2 linked regions of the Bosea sp. 685 genome follow. The protein of the gene in region 2 interacts with the protein of the main gene of each other region in a pairwise test. Links are inferred from orthologs where the notes say so. Each region holds a gene or a part of one and is shown on either strand. Other genes may lie near its edges.

Region 1 (5,706 bases), 2.5 Mb from region 2 along the record:
GCAGGACTGGCAACTTCCTGGGACATCGCGATACGGCCGAGGCGCTGGCCGACGCCGGCTTCATCGTCCTCGCCATCAATCACCCTGGCGACACCAGCCGGGACAAAAGCCGAACCGACGAGTTCTCGGTCTTCGTCGAGCGGCCGGCCGACATCAAGCGCGCGGTCGATTACATGCTCGGCTCATGGCCCGATGCGGCCAGGATCGATGCCGGGCGGATCGGATTCTTCGGCTTCTCCCGGGGCGGCTATACCGGGCTCGTCGCCATCGGCACCAATCCGTATTTCGGCAAGCGCCTGAAACTCTGCGAGGGCAAGAGCGACCCGCTCTGCGAGCAGGTCCGCGCGGGAAAGCTTCCTGAGCTCAGTCATGATCCACGCATCAAGGCGGCCGTCATCGCCGACCCGCTCAGCGTCTTCTTTACGGAGGAGAGCTTCAAAAACGTGCGGGTGCCGGTTCAGCTCTGGGGCTCCGAGCGCGGCGGCGACGGCGTGACCCCGGCCAGCGTCGTGGGCATAGCCAGCCTGCTGCCGAAGAAACCCGATTTCCGCGTCGTGCCGGGCTCTCAGCATTTTTCCTTCGTGCCGCCCTGCCCGGCGGAGTTCGCCCAATCGGCGGCCGATCTCTGCAGCGATCAGCCCGGTTTCGATCGGGCCGCTTTCCATGCCGATTTCAACGCCCGCGTGCTCGCCTTCTTCAAGGCGCAGCTCGGCTAGAGGCTGCTATGGACCATGGGCTCGATAGACCGAACGCCAGTCAGCGCTTGCCGCAACGATTGGCGAGCAGCACGCGGTATTCGGCAAGCTCGGTATCCATCAAGCCGACATTCTGTTCGCGCTGGGCACCGCTCTGACAGGTCGCGAAGACCGAGCGCGCGCTCTGCAGGAAGCCGACATGCTCGCGCCAGATCCGGCATTGCGTCGCCTGATCGGCCGTCGCGACCGCCTGCAATCGTGTCAGCTGGCGGCGCAGCGCGCCTTCGTTCTGGAACAGGTCACGCGAGCAGGTCGCGGGCGCACTCGCCCGCCCCTGCGCCATCGCCTCGCCTGCCGTGGCGAGCACGGCAAATCCGAGGCATACGGTTCCGAAGCTTGCGGCGGCAAAACCCCTCATCCGAGATTCAACTCCTTGAAGAAGTCGTTGCCCTTGTCGTCGATGACGATGAAGGCCGGAAAATCCTCGACCTCGATGCGCCAGACCGCCTCCATGCCGAGTTCGGGATATTCCAGGACCTCGACCTTCTTGATGCAGTCCTGCGCAAGCCGCGCGGCGGGACCGCCGATCGAGCCGAGATAGAAGCCGCCATGCGTCTTGCAGGCTTCCCGAACCGCAGCGGAACGGTTGCCCTTGGCGAGCATCACCATCGAACCGCCGAAGGACTGGAACTGGTCGACGAAGGAATCCATCCGGCCAGCCGTGGTGGGTCCAAACGAGCCCGAGGCCATGCCGTCAGGCGTCTTGGCCGGGCCGGCGTAATAGACTGGGTGGTTCTTGAAATAATCAGGCATGCCCTGCCCTGTCTCCAGCCGCTCGCGGATCTTGGCATGGGCCGAGTCGCGCGCCACGATGATCGTCCCGGTCAGCGAGAGCCGGGTCTTGACCGGGTACTGCGAGAGTGTGGCGAGAATTTCGGCCATTGGACGGTTGAGATCGACCTTGACGACCGCTCCGCCGAGCGAGGCATCCTCGACCTCGGGCAGGTACTTGGCCGGGTTGGTCTCCAGCGCTTCGAGATAGATGCCGTCCCTGGTGATCTTACCCTTGGCCTGGCGATCGGCCGAGCAGGAGACGCCGAGCCCGATCGGCAGCGAGGCGCCATGGCGTGGCAGGCGGATGACGCGGACGTCATGGCAGAAATACTTTCCGCCGAACTGTGCGCCGACGCCGAGCGACTGCGTCAGCTTATGCACCTCCTCCTCCATCTCAAGATCGCGGAAGGCGTGACCGGAAGGCGAGCCCGTGGTCGGCAGCGCGTCGAGATATTTCGTCGAGGCGAGCTTGACGGTCTTGAGGTTCTGCTCCGCCGAGGTGCCGCCGATGACGATGGCAAGGTGGTAGGGCGGGCAGGCCGCGGTGCCCAGCGTCAGGATCTTCTCCTTCAGGAACGCCATCATGCGGTCCTTGGTCAGGAGCGAGGGCGTCGCCTGGAACAGGAAGGTCTTGTTGGCCGAGCCACCGCCCTTGGCGACGAAGAGGAATTTGTACGCATCCTCACCCTCGGCATAGATGTCGATCTGCGCCGGCAGGTTGGTCGCGGTGTTCTTCTCCTCGAACATCGAGAGCGGAGCGACCTGGGAATAGCGCAGGTTGCGCTTGAAATAAGCGTCGGCGACGCCCTCGCCGAGCGCCGCCTCGTCATCGCCATCGGTCCAGACCTTGCGGCCCTTCTTGCCCATGATGATCGCCGTGCCGGTATCCTGGCACATCGGCAGCACGCCGCCGGCCGAGATGTTGGCGTTCTTCAGCAGGTCATAGGCGACGAATTTGTCGTTCGAGGTCGCCTCGGGATCGTCGAGGATTTTCGCCAGCTGGGCGAGATGGCCCGGCCGCAGCAGATGGTTGATGTCGATGAAGGCCTGCTCGCTGAGTTGGCGGATCGCCTCGCGCGAAACCGTCAGAACCTCGCGATCGCCGAGTTTCTCGACCGAGATCCCTTCGCTGCCCAACTTGCGATAAGGCGTGGCGTCGTCGCCGAGCGGGAAGAGATCGACATGCGTATAGGCCATGGACGGAGGCTCCGAGGCGGGTTGGCGCGCCACGCTCAGAACCAGCTCAGCGCAACGCCATTGTGCATGGCGTCATAGCGGCTTGGCGCACGCTGTCCAAGCCTAGAGGCTGTTAGGGACTCTGGCTTCAAATGGTTCCAGTCAGGCCGCCTTCGCGGCCGACTCCGCCAGGATCGCGTAGATCGCGGCCGGATCGCGGGCCTTGCGGATCTGCTCCAGCACGGCATGGTTGCGTAGCACGCGAGCAACGCGGGCGAGCGCCTTGAGATGGTCGGCGCCGGCCCCCTCGGGCGCGATCAGGACGAAGATGATGTCGACGGGCTGGCCGTCCAGCGCGTCGAAATCGACCGGCTTTTCGGCGCGGGCGAACAGCCCGACCAGCCTGTCGATGCCGGACATGCGTCCATGGGGAATCGCGATGCCATCGCCGATACCGGTGGAACCGAGGCGCTCGCGTTGAAGCAGCGCCTCGAAGAGCTCGCGCTCAGGCAAGCCGGTGATCATCGCCGCGTGTTGGGCGAGTTCCTGCAGCGCCTGCTTCTTGCCATTGGCCCGCAGCGGCGAAATCACCGCGGCCGGTGTCAGGAGATCGATCAGCGTCATGCGCTAGTCCATGCATGTCCCGTGCCGGGCTGGAGGGCCGTGCGGCGCGGGTCAGATTTGAAAGCCGGGGAGCCTCCCGCTGGCCTTACGACAGCGACGCCGGGGGATCGATCCACCCGATATTGCCGTCGCGCCGGCGGTATACGACGTTCATCCGGCCATTGCCAGCATGGCGGAAGATGACGACGGGAGCGCCGGTCAAATCGAGTTCGGCGACAGCGTCGCCAACCGTCATGACATGGAACGATTTGGTGGTTTCGGCCACGATAACCGGGTGATCTCCGGCCGCATCGAGTTCGATTTCCTCGATTTCGTCGTCCGGCGCCGCGATCACATAGCTGGGGATTTCGATGCCGGCGTCGCGGCCATTGCTCGAAGCCGAGCGGTCCTTCAATCGACGCTTGTAACGACGCAGCCGTTTCTCGATGCGCTCAGCCATCTTGTCGAGGCTGGCATAGGCGTCATGCGCCGTACCCGAGGCCTCAAGCGTGATCCCGGATGACAGATGCAGCACGCCGTCGGTCTTGAACGCCGTGCCGTCCTTGGCGACGGTGACGTGACCTTGATAGCCGCCCTCGTAATATTTGCTGAGTGCGGCCGCGACGCGGGTCTCGGCCTGGCCGCGAAGGGCCTCGCCGACATCGAGATTCTTGCCGGAGATTCGCAAGCTCATGGAGTGCTTCCCCTTATTTAGCCATGGCCAGTAGTCGGCCATCTCTAGGAGCTAAGAACTGGGTAGGGGGTATGTCAATGCGTGGATCCCTCTTCCCTCGAAGGCGAGGCCCGGCAGTCCCGCGAGGCCTTCCCAGGAAAAGCCATGCAGGCCCGACGGAAGCGGGCCAGTCATGATGTGACGTCCTGTCGATATGTTGCCGTTCCGCCACGCCTGGCCTCATGGTTAACCAATCAGAAACAATCGCCCCTGGGTTGCTGTTCAAACTATAAGCAATCTGCTTCCCTAGCGTCAGCCGGGGGACATAATCCGACGCATGTCGGGTTCGGCTTGATGAGTTGAACACCGGTTCGTCTTCGATCCTGCTCAGGCTGGGTCTCCGCCGCATCGGTCAAAGCCATGCGACGAGACGCGGACGCCCCGCTCCCGGCGCGATCACCAGCCGGAACGCGCCCATGACGTCAGTCGCCCAGATTCGCACACACCGCTCGGCGCTCCTGAACAAGACCGCCATCGTCGGCGGTGTGCTGGCAGCGACACTCGCCGCCTCGCCGGGAACCGCGTGGGCGCAAACCAAAACCTATACGAACGGCCAGATCGAGCTCACGCCGTTGAACATCACCACGAGCACGCAACAACTCGAGGTCGCGGGAGCGGATGCCGCCACCCAGCGGGGCGTCATTTCGGAAACGGCGGGCCCGCTGGGCTTTGAGAAAATCGGCACGGGCACGCTGACCCTCGCTGCGACCAACACCTATTCCGGCGTCACGGTGATCTCGGCGGGGACGCTCATCGTCGGATCGAGCTTCTACGGCGTTGCGCCCTCGGCCACGCTGGGCAGCGATTCGGCCACCAACATCGTCCGGCTGAACGGCGGCACCCTGCAGATCGACAACCAGGTCGCGACCTTCGCCCGGCCAGTCGAGATCACCGCGTCGAACGGCACGATCAACAACGTCGCCGGCCTCACCCTCAACGGCGTCACGACCTTCACCGGCCTGCTGAGCAAGACCGGTGCGGGCACGCTGATCCTGAACGGGGCCGGCACGGGCGCGGGTGGCCTGTCGATTCTCGCAGGCGGGCTGCAGGTCGGCAACGCCGCTGCCTTGGGCACAGGCACGCTCCGGATGGCCGGTAACACCTCGCTGGTCGCGTCTCCGAGCAATGTCTCCGTGGCCAACGCCATCGTCCTCGACGGCACCATCAGCGTCGTGACCAACAACAACACGCTCTCCCTGACCGGCGCGATCTCGGGCGTCGGTAGGCTCGACAAGAACAATGGCGGCACGCTCAACCTCAGCGGCGACAGCAACTTCGCCGGAGGGTTCGGCCTCAATGCCGGCACCCTCGGCATCGGCAGCAACACGGCGGTCGGCGTCGGGCAGCTCTCGGTCGCGACCGGCAGCACCGTCGTCGCGCTCGGCAATGTGACGCTGGCCAACGCCATCAGGCTGAACCCCAGCGCCGGATTCGGGACCGCCAATCCGATCTTCGACACCGGCGCCAACACATTGACGCTGAACGGCGTCATCTCCGGCCAGGCCGTCGGCATCGAACAGACGCCCTACGGCATCACCAAGAACGGCAGCGGAACGCTGGTCCTGAACGGCGCCAATACCTACTCCGGCGCGACCGTCGTCAATGCGGGCAAGCTCGTCGTCGGCGGAGCCGGTACGAGCGGGGCCTCGATCGCCTCGTCGAGCA
Region 2 (6,313 bases):
CTCGGTGATCGAGCCGTCGAGCCGCCGCGCGACCTGGTCGCGGAACTGCGCGACCCGCTCGCGGACAAAACGCTCGTCGAATTCATCATAGCGATACATCGGTCAGGCCCTCTGCCCGGCATCGATCCCGTCCCCGGCCTGCTTGCCGAGATCGGGACGGTTGCTGGGCCCCAGCGTCTTGAATCTCTCGCGGAAATGTCGCGGAACCGGCTGGCCGGTCTCCATGGTGACATCGACGAGATAGGCATCGACCACACGGTTGCCCGCGATCTCGGCCGCCGCGAAAGCCTCGAGGCTCTCTGCGGCAGGATCGTTCGAGGCGACCAGCGCCAGCGCCGGATCGCGCGTCCAGGCGAGTTGCCCGTTGGCGCCGGCAACGGCGAAGACGACATCACCGTCGAGCAGGTCGTTGGCGAGCAGGATCGCCGGCAAGGGGACGCGCTTGGGGGCGGCAGCCATCACGCGGCCTCCGCCAAGGTGAGCGTCAGCCCGTCGAGTTCGTCGGACCAGATGATCTGGCAGGAGAGGCGCGAGGTCGCCTCGATTAATGGCAAGGTGTCGAGCGCGTCGATTTCGTCCTCGCGCGGTTCGGGCAGGCGCTTGGCCCAGTCGGGCGCGACGACGACGTGGCAGGTGGCGCAATCGCAGGAGCCGCCGCAGACGCCTTCGATGCCGACCTTGTAGTCGCGCAGAATCTCCATCACCCGCCAGCCTTCGACGGCTTCGAGTTCATGGGCGCGACCGTCGCGGTCGATCACATTCAGAATGGCCACTGCGCCGCTTGTCCCGTTCGTTCTTCCGAACGTTTCAAATAAGCCAGAGCGGCGATCGGTTCAATTCACGCAAGGTAGCGTGTTTTTTCTTATTCCCGATCAAAAAGAGGAGATTTCTCTTTCCGACTCCTCGAGCATGGCGCCCATCGAGTGGATTTTCCTCCACGGGAGGAGAGGCGACGATGGCTGCGTCAGACCAATCCGCCCAGCCGATATCCTACGCCTGGCTCGGTCTCGATCAGCTTCGGCGTTGCGGGGTCATCCTCGAGCTTCTGGCGCAACTGCCCGACGAAGACGCGCAGATATTGCACGTCATGCTCATGCGCCGGCCCCCAGACCGCGGTCAGGATCTGGCGATGCGTCAGCACGCGGCCATTTCCGCCGGCCAGGCTGGCGAGCAGGTCGTATTCCTTCGGCGAGAGTTTGACATGCACCCCGGCGCGGCTGATCCGGCGGTTGACGAGGTCGATCTCGACATCGCCCGAGCGGATCGTTGCCTCCGCGCCTTGCCGCTCGATGCGGTGGCGCAGCGCGACGCGCAGGCGCGCCAGCAATTCCCCGACGCCGAAGGGCTTTTCGACATAATCATCGGCGCCGGCATCGAGCGCATCGATCTTCTCGGTCTCGCGGTCTCGCGCCGAGAGGATGATCACCGGCCCGTCATAGAAGGCGCGCGCCTTGGCCAGGGCCTCCTTGCCGTCCATGTCGGGCAAGCCGAGATCGAGCACCACGGCGTCGGGCGGTTTGCGCGCGATCTCGCGCAGGCCGGCGGTGGCGTCGTCGGCGCGGACATGTTCGTAGCCTGCCGCATCGAGCGCCGGGCCGAGGAAGCGGTGGATCTGCGGCTCGTCGTCGATGACGAGGATGCGGGGGCGGAAAGCGGTCATGACAGAACCTCCTGCGCTGCGCCGTTCTTGCGCAGGCTGATCAATATGCGGGTGCCGCCCTTGGAACCGTCCGGCCGGTCCTGGATCGGGCTTGCGGCCGCGATGCGCCCGCCCATGGCCTCGACGAAGCCCTTGGAGATGGCAAGGCCGAGGCCCGCCCCCTTGCCACGCTCGCCGCCGCGATCGGTCGCCTCTTCCATGCGCCGGAACTTCTCGAAGACGCGTTCGAGTTCGGCAGTCGGGATGCCGCGACCTTCGTCCTCGATCGAGATCACGACATTGCCCCGGTCTTCATAGGCCGCGGTTTCGATCAGCGAACCGTTCTCGCTATAGGCGATCGCGTTCTCCAGGATGTTGACCAGGGCCTGTTCGAGCAAAGACGGATCAGCGGGCACCGCTGAGAGCTCGGCTGGAAAATCGCGCTGGATGCGGCGGTTCTCCAGGCGCCGCGACACCCGCGCGATCGCGGCCGAGATCACGTCGCGGACATCGGTCCAATCGCGGCGCGTCACCAGCGCGCCGCCTTCCAGCCGCGTCATATCGAGCAGGTCGCCGACATAGCGGTTGAGACGCTCGGCCTCCTCGCGAATGGATAAAAGCAGATCATCGGCCACGGCCGGCTCGACGCTCTTGCCGAAATCGATCAGCGTCGTCACGGAGCCGAGCACGGTGGCGAGCGGCGTGCGCAGATCATGGCTGACCGAGTTCAGCAATGCCGAGCGCAATCGGTCGGTCCGGCGCAGCGCCTCGGCGTCGACAGCGGCTGCGGCAAGCTCCACCCGCTCGAGCGCAATCGCGCCCTGGTCGAGCAGCGCCATGGCAAAACGCTCATTCTCCGCACCCAGCAGCGCCTTGGGCTCGAACCCGACCACGCCCGAACGAGCCCGCACGCCCTGCAGCGGCCGGAAGGTCCAGGCGACATTGGGCAGCGTGCCGGTGCCGGCGCCGGCGGGTTCGCCCCGGTTCCAGCTCCAGCGTGCCGCTGTCATGTCGGCGGTGGTCAGCGGCTCCAGTGCGGGCGCACCGGCGCTGGGCGCGATCTCGTCTCCTTGCGGCAGCAGGACGATGACCTTTCCGGCTGTTGCCGCCGAAAGCTGCTCGGCCAGCACGGCTGCAGCATCTTCCTTGCGTGCTGCGCCTGAGAGCCTGCGGCTTGCCGCCAGCAACGCCGCGATCGCCGAGGCGCGCCGCGCCGTCGCCTTGGCCTGGTCGCGGATGCGCCCGGTCAGGCCGCCGGTGGCGACGGCCGCGACGAAGAACACCGCGAAGGTCAGCACATCCGCCGGATTGCCGATCCACATCGACAGACGCGGCTCGAGGAAGAAGAAGTTGTAGGCGAGGGCGGCGAGCCCTGCCGCCGTCAGCGACGGCCAAAGGCCGAAGGCGACGCCGGCTGCAAGCACGCTGACGAGAAACAGCATGGCGAGGTTGGCGTTCTCCGCCTGACGATCGACCAATGTCGCGACGACGACTGCCGCAGCCACCATGATCGCCGCGCCGATATGGCCGCGCCAGGAGAAGTCGCGCTTGGGTGCGGCCGTGGACGGACCCGCCGGTACGGAGGCGATATCGGTGATGATGTGAAGCGCCGCACCATTCTGCGCCTCCAGCAGGGCAGGGGCGAGTGAGCGATGGAACCAGGCGCGCCAGCCCTTGCGATGCGATTTTCCGACGACGATCTGGGTGACGTTGTTGCGGCGCGCATATTCCAGCACGCTGGCGACGAGATCGTCACTCGTCAGCACGACATTGGCGGCTCCGAGCTGTTCGGCGAGCTTGAGCGCCTCGGCCAGCCGCTGGCCGCGTGCCGGATCGACCTCTGCGCGATTGGGGCGCTCAACATGAGCAACCGTCCAGGGCGCGTCCATCATCATGTCGGAGAGGCGCCGGCCGGCGCGCACGAGCGAGGACGCCATCGCATCAGGCCCGATCAGCACCAGGATGCGTTCGCCGGCAGCCCAGGGGCCTTCGACGCCGGCCCGCTTCATCGCCTGGTTCAGGTGATCGTCGACCGTCTGGGCGGCGCGGCGCAAGGCGAGCTCACGCAACGCGGTCAGGTTCTCCGGCTTGAAGAAATGATCGGCGGCGAGCCGCGCCGTCTCGGGGAGGTAAACCTTGCCCTCGGCCATGCGCTGGCGCAGTTCGCTCGGCGTGATGTCGATCAATTCGATCTCGTCGGCGCTGCTCAGGACACTGTCAGGCACTGTTTCGCGCTGGCGCACGCCGGTGATCTTCCAGATCACGTCGACGAGGCTCTCGAGATGCTGGACGTTCAGCGTGGTCCAGATGTCGATCCCGGCCGCCAGCAACTCCTCGACATCCTGCCAGCGCTTGGGATGCCGGCTGCCCGGCGCATTGGAATGCGCGTATTCGTCGACCAGCAGCAGGCGCGGTTTGCAGGCCAGCGCCGCATCGAGGTCGAATTCCATCAGCATGCGGCCATTATGCTCGATCGGCCGGCGCGCCATCACCTCCAGCCCGTCGAGCAGCGCTTCGGTTTCACGGCGGCCATGCGTCTCGACGAGGCCGACCAGCACCTCGCCATGCTCCGCTTGGGCGCGCTTGCCCTGGGTGAGCATCTCGTAGGTCTTGCCGACGCCCGGCGCCATGCCGAGAAAAATCTTCAGCCGGCCGCGTTTACCGCGGCCGGCCTGCGCCAGAAGGGCGTCGGGATCAGGGCGACCCTGTTCCCGGAATCGGATCTCGTCCGTGGTCATTACGGCTTAGCTTGAGCCTTCGGATAGCGCGCGTCGAGGGCGAGATTGGCCGTCAGCACATTCACGCGCGGCCGGCCGATGAACCCGAGCAGATAGCCTTGCGTGTTCTGGGCGATGATTTCGGCGACCTGTGCCGGCTGGGCGCCGCGCGCCTTGGCGATACGCTCGATCTGGCGAGCGGCATTCTCCGGCGAGATATGCGGGTCGAGTCCAGAACCAGACGCCGTCACGGCGTCCGCCGGCAGCGAGCCTGCGCCGTCGGCGGTGCGGATCGCCTCGGCATCGGTCTTGATGCGCGTGGCGAGATCCTCGTTCAGCGGCCCGAAATTGGAGCCCGAGGAATTGGCGGCGTCATAGCCGTCCTTGCCGGCCGCCGAGGGACGGGGGCGCAGATAGGCCTCGCCGGCGAAGTTCTGGCCGATCCATTCCGAGCCGACGACATCGCCGGTCGCGGTGCGGATCAGCGAGCCGCCGGCCTGCGCCGGAAACATCGCCTGGGAGAGCCCGGTGACGCCGAGCGGATAGGCGACGCCGAGCAGGAGGGTGAAGAAGACCATCGAGACGATGGCGGGGCGAAGATGGGACCACATGGTCGTTGTCCTTTGATGAGCGGTCAGGCGAGCTTCAGCGCCGCGACGATCATGTCGATCAGCTTGATGCCGACGAAGGGCGCGATCAGCCCGCCGATGCCGTAGATGGTGAGGTTGCGCGAGAGCAGCTTGGCGGCCCCGATCGCCCGGTAGCGCACGCCGCGCAGCGCCAGCGGGATCAGCGCGACGATGACCAGCGCGTTGAAGATCACAGCCGAGAGGATGGCGCTTTGCGGGCTCGACAGGCCCATGATGTTCATCGCGCCGAGCGAGGGCAGGGCGACGACGAACATCGCCGGGATGATGGCGAAGTACTTCGCCACGTCGTTGGCGATGGAGAAGGTCGTCAACGCCCCGCGCGTGATCAGCAACTGCTTGCCGACCTCGACGATCTCCAGGACCTTGGTCGGGTCCGAGTCGAGATCGACCATGTTGCCGGCCTCGCGGGCGGCCTGCGCGCCGGTCTGCATGGCGACGCCGACATCGGCCTGCGCCAGGGCAGGGGCGTCATTGGCGCCGTCACCGCACATCGCGACCAGCCGGCCCTTGGCCTGCTCGGTGCGGATGATACGCAGCTTGTCCTCGGGCGTCGCCTCGGCGAGGAAGTCGTCGACGCCGGCTTCCGAGGCGATGGCGGCCGCTGTCACCGGGTTGTCGCCGGTGATCATGACGGTGCGAACGCCCATGCGGCGCAGATCGGCGAAGCGGTCCTTCACGCCGGGCTTCACCACATCCTTGAGATGGATGACGCCGACCAGCGCACCGTTCTCGCTGACGGCGAGCGGCGTGCCGCCGGACCGCGCGATGCGGTCGACCGCCTGGCGCAATTCGGCAGGAACCTGGCTCTCGGAGAGGTCGAGCGAGCGGATGACCGCATCGACCGCGCCCTTGCGCCAGGACTTGCCGTCGGCGTCGAGGCCGGACTGGCGCGTCGTCGCGCTGAACGGGATCGAGGTCGCCCCCGCCGGAGCTTGCGCGGTCACGCCCTGATTGCGGGCGAGCTCGACGATCGAGCGGCCTTCGGGCGTCTCGTCGGCAAGCGAGGCGATCAGCGCCGCGCGCAGCGCCGCATCGGGCCGCACGCCGGGAGCCGGCACGACCTCGACCGCCATGCGGTTGCCGAAGGTGATCGTGCCAGTCTTGTCGAGCAGCAGCGTGTCGACGTCGCCGGCCGCCTCGACCGCGCGGCCGGAGGTTGCAAGCACATTGACCTTCAGCAACCGGTCCATGCCGGCGATGCCGACCGCGCTGAGCAGCCCACCGATCGTGGTCGGGATCAGTGTCACGAAGAGCGCGCCGAGCACCATGGGGTCAAGCGTGACGCCCGAGAACGCCCCAAGCCCGGT

Evidence for each region.
Region 1: the proteins of RMR04_RS14120 (region 2) and ptsN interact in binary tests that used the Escherichia coli proteins (3 or more experiments, as listed by UniProt). The link is inferred for Bosea sp. 685 from one-to-one orthologs.

Annotation. Positions count from the first base shown.
Region 1 is NZ_CP134779.1:5,158,713-5,164,418, forward strand. The notes cover bases 1,599-4,312. They hold ptsN (PTS IIA-like nitrogen regulatory protein PtsN), read right to left. Parts: upstream 3,330-4,312; coding sequence 2,868-3,329; downstream 1,599-2,867. Other genes in these bases: RMR04_RS25320 (fumarate hydratase), read right to left, coding at 1,599-2,726; hpf (ribosome hibernation-promoting factor, HPF/YfiA family), read right to left, coding at 3,415-4,002. Also shown: RMR04_RS25310 (alpha/beta hydrolase family protein), read left to right, coding at 1-716; RMR04_RS25315 (hypothetical protein), read right to left, coding at 757-1,062; more of RMR04_RS25320, read right to left, coding at 1,110-1,598; RMR04_RS25335 (autotransporter outer membrane beta-barrel domain-containing protein), read left to right, coding at 4,458-5,706. UniProt on the Escherichia coli protein: Seems to have a role in regulating nitrogen assimilation.
Region 2 is NZ_CP134779.1:2,679,452-2,685,764, forward strand. Bases 1,457-4,777 are described here. They hold RMR04_RS14120 (DUF4118 domain-containing protein), read right to left. Parts: upstream 4,378-4,777; coding sequence 1,657-4,377; downstream 1,457-1,656. Other genes in these bases: RMR04_RS14115 (response regulator), read right to left, coding at 1,457-1,660; kdpC (potassium-transporting ATPase subunit KdpC), read right to left, coding at 4,377-4,777. Also shown: RMR04_RS14100 (nitrite/sulfite reductase), read right to left, coding at 1-99; RMR04_RS14105 (DUF2849 domain-containing protein), read right to left, coding at 103-459; RMR04_RS14110 (2Fe-2S iron-sulfur cluster-binding protein), read right to left, coding at 459-773; more of RMR04_RS14115, read right to left, coding at 965-1,456; more of kdpC, read right to left, coding at 4,778-4,967; potassium-transporting ATPase subunit KdpB, read right to left, coding at 4,991-6,313. UniProt on the Escherichia coli protein: Member of the two-component regulatory system KdpD/KdpE involved in the regulation of the kdp operon. KdpD may function as a membrane-associated protein kinase that phosphorylates KdpE in response to environmental signals.